One region of the Arthrobacter sp. Soil761 genome, then DNA from elsewhere that is predicted to be linked to it. Evidence: riboswitches for the same ligand, from Rfam matches in the RefSeq annotation. Region 1 holds a riboswitch; the other holds the start of a gene.
The links. Region 1 has a riboswitch for glycine ahead of ASG79_RS11775 (glycine dehydrogenase (aminomethyl-transferring)). Riboswitches for the same ligand answer to the same signal wherever they lie in the genome.
Positions count from the first base shown of each region.

Region 2: another riboswitch for glycine. It lies ahead of cycA (D-serine/D-alanine/glycine transporter); the one in region 1 lies ahead of ASG79_RS11775 (glycine dehydrogenase (aminomethyl-transferring)).

Region 1 covers NZ_LMSF01000017.1:29,732-32,931, reverse strand. The annotation lists partial or broken gene ASG79_RS11775 (glycine dehydrogenase (aminomethyl-transferring)) at 1-1,408, opposite strand, end outside; glycine riboswitch at 1,462-1,569, opposite strand; glycine riboswitch at 1,596-1,693, opposite strand; gene ASG79_RS11770 (TetR/AcrR family transcriptional regulator) at 1,787-2,323, opposite strand; gene ASG79_RS11765 (MFS transporter) at 2,409-3,200, shown strand, end outside.
Region 2 covers NZ_LMSF01000008.1:93,242-96,441, forward strand. The annotation lists gene ASG79_RS06980 (hypothetical protein) at 1-222, opposite strand, end outside; gene cycA (D-serine/D-alanine/glycine transporter) at 395-1,936, opposite strand; glycine riboswitch at 2,083-2,181, opposite strand; glycine riboswitch at 2,473-2,573, shown strand; partial or broken gene ASG79_RS06990 (glycine dehydrogenase (aminomethyl-transferring)) at 2,734-3,200, shown strand, end outside.

The sequences.
Region 1 (3,200 bases):
GGTGCTGCAGGTAGTCGGAGGAACGCTCGACGGCGGCCTCCAGCCCAAAGCCCTGGCCCTCGCCCTGGACCTCGGCAACCGTGGCGCCAAAGACGTCGGCAACCTGGGCGACGATGGCCACCGTCGTGGTTTCATCGAGGGCGATGCCTACGGTGTCGGCGTCGACGCTGCGCAGGTTGATGCCCCGCGCCTCGGCGTCGGCGATGATGCCAGCAGCCCGTCCGGGCACCCGGACCGTAAGGGTGTCGAAGAAGCTCGTGTGCAGCACCTCGACGCCGGCGGCCGCAAGCGAGGCCGCCAGGCTACGGGCGTGGCGGTGCGCCGTTTGGGCAATCGCCTTCAGGCCGTCGGGGCCGTGGTAAACGGCGTACATGGACGCAACGATGGCCAGCAGCGCCTGGGCGGTGCAGATGTTGGACGTGGCCTTCTCGCGGCGGATGTGCTGCTCGCGGGTCTGCAGGGCCAACCGGTAGGCAGGCGTGCCGGCGTCGTCCTTTGATACCCCAACCAGGCGGCCAGGCAAGGAACGCTCCAGGCCTTTGCGGACAGCCATGTAGGCGGCATGGGGGCCGCCGAAGAACAGCGGCACGCCAAAACGCTGGGCTGAGCCGACGGCAATGTCCGCGCCCTGCTCGCCCGGAGGTGTGATCAGTGTCAGGGCCAGCAGGTCCGCAGCGACCGTGACCAGCGCGCCCCGGTCCTTCGCTGCAGAGATCACCGCGGACTGGTCCCAGACGCGGCCGGAAGCGCCGGGCTGCTGCAGCACGATCCCGTTGATGTCGCCGTCGGGCAGGCCCTTGGACAGGTCGGCGACCTCCACCTCGAAGCCGAGCGCCTCCGCCCGGCCCAGCACTATGGCGATGGTCTGCGGCAGCACGTCGATGTCCAGGACGGTCTTGCCGTCTGCCGCGGGCTTGGTCTTGTTGGCGCGGCGCATCAGCAGCACGGCCTCGGCCACCGCCGTTGCTTCATCCAGCAGCGAAGCGTTGGCGATGGGCAGGCCCACAAGGTCCTGCACCATGGTCTGGAAGTTCAGCAGCGCCTCAAGCCGGCCCTGCGAAATCTCCGGCTGGTAGGGCGTGTAGGCGGTGTACCAGGCCGGGGATTCCAGGATGTTGCGGCGGATCACCGGCGGAGTCACGGTGTCGTAGTAGCCCTGGCCGATCAGCTGCACCGCCGTCTTGTTCTTGGCGGCAAGCTTCCGCAGTTCCGTGAGGACTTCAACCTCACTGAGGGCGTCCTGCAGGCGAAGGGCGGTGTCCTGGCGGATGACCTTGGGAACCGCGGTGTCCACAAGGGAATCGACCGAGTCGTAGCCTACGGCTTTGAGCATGGTGTCGACGTCGGCCTGGCGGCGCGCGCCGATATGGCGGTCTACGAAAGTGGTGGAGGCTGGGGTAACCGACACGAAGGAACTCCATTTACTCAGGCGGCGAAGGGTACGCCACAGCTATTCGGGTTCCTCCCCGCTCTGTATTGGACCTGAGAGTTTCCGCGTTCCCTGCCTGGGCAGGACCCGCTTGCACCGTCGGTGAGCACAACAGTCCCTACCTCTCCAAAAGAGAATAAGACTGCCTGCTGCTTTCCAGAGGTGCCTCGCCGCGGCGGTACGGGGGCCTGCGAGATTCCTGGGGAGGATTTGCTCCTACGGCGCCTGCCTGTACTTCCGGCAGAACTCTCCCGCCGCAGATCAAAGGCTATTCATTTGTTGGATCATGAAGACCGGTGACAGCCCTCACAACTTTCTATTGTCCTACGCGGCAACCCCTCCCGGCAAATGACGGAGCTACCTGCGGAGCCGTTCCAGCGCGGCCAGGAGTTCCTCCACGTCAGCGGCCGCTCCCCCGGCCGGCGCAGGGGCCACGGACAGCATGGCGTTGAAGTACAGGCCGTCCCCCATATAGAGGACTGCCTTGGCCAGCCCAGGTCCCACATCCGCAGCAATTTCGTCCAGCCAGCGCTGCTGGATGGCCGCGAAGCGGCGCCGCGTCTCCTCGTGGGCCACCTCTGCAAGCCGGGTGGCGGCCACGATGGCACGGTCCAAAGGGGTATCCGCCCAGACCGAGGAACGGATGAAGTAGGCCGCGGCGCCTTCAGCTGCCGACGCCATGGCATCGGCATCCTCGCCCGCCAGGCCCTCCAGGCGGTCAAGCAACACGGCAATCAGGGCTTCCTTGTTGGGAAAGTGGTAGAGGAGGCCGCCTTTGGATACGCCGGCCTTGCGCGCCACGGCATCGAGGGTGGCCGCCCGCTCACCCACTTCAATCAGCAGGGACTCGAAGGCGTCAAGGACCGCGTCACGGGCAACAGGCTTTCGGGGCATGCCCTCCATCATGCCCTCCCCCGTGCAGGAATAAGGAAAACCATCGCATTTTTAAACTATACCGTCCGGACGGTATAGTTATCTCATGACCACTTCCATCGAGAGTTCGGCAACCGGGCAGGCAAGCAGCACTTCCGTGCGTCCTCCGTGGCGCGACTGGCTGGCGATGGGGCTCCTGATGTTTCCCGTGCTGCTGGTGGCGGTGGACAACACCGCACTGACGTTCGCGCTGCCGGCCATCGCCCGGGCCCTGGAACCCACGGGCGTGCAGCTGCTGTGGATCGTTGACGCCTACCCCCTGGTGCTGGCCGGGCTGCTGGTATCAATGGGAAGCCTCGGCGACCGGATTGGGCGGCGGAGGCTGCTCACCCTTGGCAGCATCGGCTTTGCCGCGCTGTCCGTTGCGACGGCTTTTGCACCCGCGCCGGAATGGCTCATCGCCGGCCGCGCCGCCCTGGGATTCTTCGGCGCCATGCTGATGCCGTCCACCTTGTCGCTGATCCGCAACATTTTCCCCGAGCCCAATCGCCGCAGGCTGGCCGTCGCCATCTGGGCCGCCGGATTCTCCGGCGGCGCGGCCCTGGGTCCGATCTTCGGCGGCTGGCTGGTGGAGCACTTCTGGTGGGGTGCCGTCTTCCTGGTGGCGGTCCCCCTCATGCTCCCCCTGCTGGCGTTTGGACCGGCCCTCATCCCGGAATCGAAGGATCCGGCACCCGGCAAGGTGGACATCCCCAGCATCCTGCTCTCCATGCTGGTCATGGTGCCCGTTGTCTACGGGATCAAGGCAGTTGCCACCGAAGGTCCAGGGGCGGCAGGTCTGGGCGCCATCGCCTTCGGCCTGGCCATGGGGGCGGTGTTCGTGCAGCGGCAGCAGCGG
Region 2 (3,200 bases), on a different contig from region 1:
CAGGTAGTCGCGCTCTGCAATGTCCGCCAGCTGCGCGGCCGTCGCCCGCGGATGCCTCTTCTGGAGCCTGCGGATGTAGCCAACCACCAGGGGCCGCTGGATCTGCACTGCTTTCAGGAGCATGTTGTGGACGCCGGGCTTGGGCTTGCCCTCGGCGTCAAACATTGCGTTGTGGGCGGTTTCCTGTGCGATGCGTACTGCGGGGTTGCTGCGCCGGGCCATGGTCACCTTCATTCAAATCGACCTGCAGCGGCTAGGCTGCCGTGCCTTTCCATCCTATGTGGATAGACACTAAGCATGCTTAACTTCCGGGCCGTGGCTTCGTCCGGCGGGCTGCGGCGGCAGGATGCGGTACCTGCACCTCACCGCCGCCGCTGCAACCCGCCGTCGGACGCTACTTCCCGGCCTGCTGGACCTCGCGCCCCGCCGCCCCGGCGTCCTGGCCGCCGCTGCGCGCGGCAGTGGCCTGGTCTGCCTGAAGCTCGGCACGGAAGACCTCGAAGCGGGCCAGGTGGGCGGGACGGCGCCGCAGGATGGCCCAAGCCACGCCCAGGATGACGAACCAGATAGGGGTTACCAGCAGTGCAACGAGAGTGTCGGGCTGGGTGGTAAGGGCCCAAAGGACGAAGGCGAAGAATGCGTACACCACCCACACGGCGGGAATGCCACCGGGCATCTTGAACTTCGACGCCGCATGCAGGTGCGGCCGGCGGCGCCGGAAGGAGATGTAGCTGGCGAGGATGATCGACCAGACGAAGACGAAGCAGACCGCAGACACGGTAGTCACCATTTCAAAGGCCATGCCAACATCCTGGCCGGCATACATGAGTACGACGCCGGACAGCAGCAGGACGCAGGACAGGAACAGCGCGTTGCTGGGCACCTTCCTCGTGGAGAGCCGGCTGAAGATACCGGGGGCGTCGCCTTCCTGGGCCAGGCCGAAGACCATGCGGGACGTGGAGTAGATGCCGGAGTTCGCGGAGGACATCGCCGAAGTCAGGACCACCAGGTTGACCACCGTGGCCGCGGCGCCGAGGCCGGCCAGGGAGAACATACCGATAAAGGGGCTGCGGCCGGCGGCGAACTGGGTCCACGGGGTGACCGCCATCAGGATGACCAGCGCACCGACATAGAAGAGCAGCACGCGGACGGGGATGGCGTTGATGGCCTTGGGCAGCGTGCGCTCGGGGTTCTTGGCCTCGGCGGCGGTGGTTCCCACCAGTTCGATGCCTACGAAGGCGAAGACTGCGATCTGGAATCCGGCCACGAAGCCCATGAACTCATTGGGGAAGAACCCGCCATGGCTCCACAGGTTGGTGAAGCTTGCGGTGCCCGCGTCGCTCTGGAAACCGGTGAAGATCATGAAGAGTCCCACGATGATCAGGGCTGCGATGGCGACGATCTTGATGAGGGCGAACCAGAACTCGGTCTCGCCGAACGCCTTGACGGTGGCGAGGTTCAGCAGGAGCAGGATGCCCACCGTGGCCAGGCCCGGGATCCAAAGTGGCAGCGCCGGCCAAAGTTCCTTTGAGTACCCTGCAATGGCGATGACGTCCGCGATTCCGGTGATCACCCAGCAGAACCAGTACGTCCAGCCGGTGAAGAATCCGGCCCACGGCCCCAGGAGATCGGCGGCGAAATCACTGAAGGACTTGTAGTTCAGGTTGCTGAGCAGCAGTTCACCCATGGCCCGCATGACGAAGAAAAGCATAAAGCCGATGATCATGTATACGAAGATCACGGATGGGCCGGCCGCGGAGATGGTCTTGCCGGAACCCATGAACAGGCCCGTGCCGATCGCGCCGCCGATGGCGATGAGCTGGATATGCCGGTTGGTGAGCTGCCGCTCCAGGTGGGGAGGCTCGCTGCGGGCTGCCGTGGCAGCGCCTTGGCTGCGGGCTGGTTCGCCGTTGGACGTGGGGGGATGAATCGCCATGAGGAACTCCATCGATAAAGCGGCTTTTGGGTGCCGCAAAAGATTTGGTTCCTCCCCGCTCTGTAGTGGACCTGAGAGTTTCCGCAGCAAAAGCCGCTTGCACCGCCGGTGAGCCAGGGTCATGCCCGGCTGCTTTCCAGAGTTGCCTGTCCGCGGCGGTACGTGGGCCTGAGAGTTTCCTGGGGAGGGTTTGCTCCTACGGCGCCTGCTGGATGTACCCGGCAGGGCTCTCCCGCCGCAGGTCGAAGGCGTATTCAGTTGGAAGCCGCAGGCTTTTTGGGCCACGGCCGGTCATGCAATGGGACAGGCACCGACTGGTGGGCTGCTCCGGATACGCTGAGCCAGCCACCGGCGGCGCCATTCCCGGGGTTCAGTGTGGTGTCCGTCACGATCGAATGTCAAACCCCTCCCGACACAAGCGGGGAAGAACGGCGTCACGTGCCCCTCGAGCCCCGCACGGAAGCCGCCCGATTTGCCACGGACGGGTCTATCCCGGTACCTTGTGAGCCGAATCACCCACATTTGAATAAGCCTTTCGAGCTGTGACGGGAGAGTCCTCCCGGCGAAACACCGGTCAGGCGCCGTAGGAGCAAATCCTCCCCAGGAATCTCTCAGGCCCCCGTACCGTCACGGCGAGGCGACTCTGGAAAGCAATCAGGCTTCTGCCTGGTTCACCGACGGTGCAAGCGGTCCCCTGCCAACAGCAGGCAACGCGGAATCTCTCAGGTCCAATACAGAGCGGGGAGGAACCCATCCCACGCCGTGCCACCTTCGGCCGGCCAGATCTGGAGTTCCTCATGACGATTCATTCGCATCCAACATCGTTTGTTGACCGCCATATCGGCGCGCGCCGCCAGGCCGACATCGACACCATGCTCAAGGCCATCGGCTACGACAGCCTGGATGGCCTGGTTGACGTGGCCGTCCCCGCGCCCATCCGCCAGGAAACTGCGCTCAAGCTGACCGACGCCCTCAGCGAGGTTGAAGTCCTCACGGAACTGCGGAAGCTTGCCGCCAAGAACAAGACGGCAGTCCAGATGATCGGCCAGGGCTACTACGACACCGTGACTCCACCGGTGATCCGCCGCAACATCCTGGAATCCCCGGCCTGGTACACCGCCTACACGCCCTACCAGCCGGAGATTTCCCAGGGCCGGCTTGAGGCGCTGCTGAACTTCCAGACCATGGTGCAGGACCTGACGGCGCTCCCGGTAGCCAACGCTTCCTTGCTGGACGAGGCAACGGCGGTGGCCGAGGCCGTGCT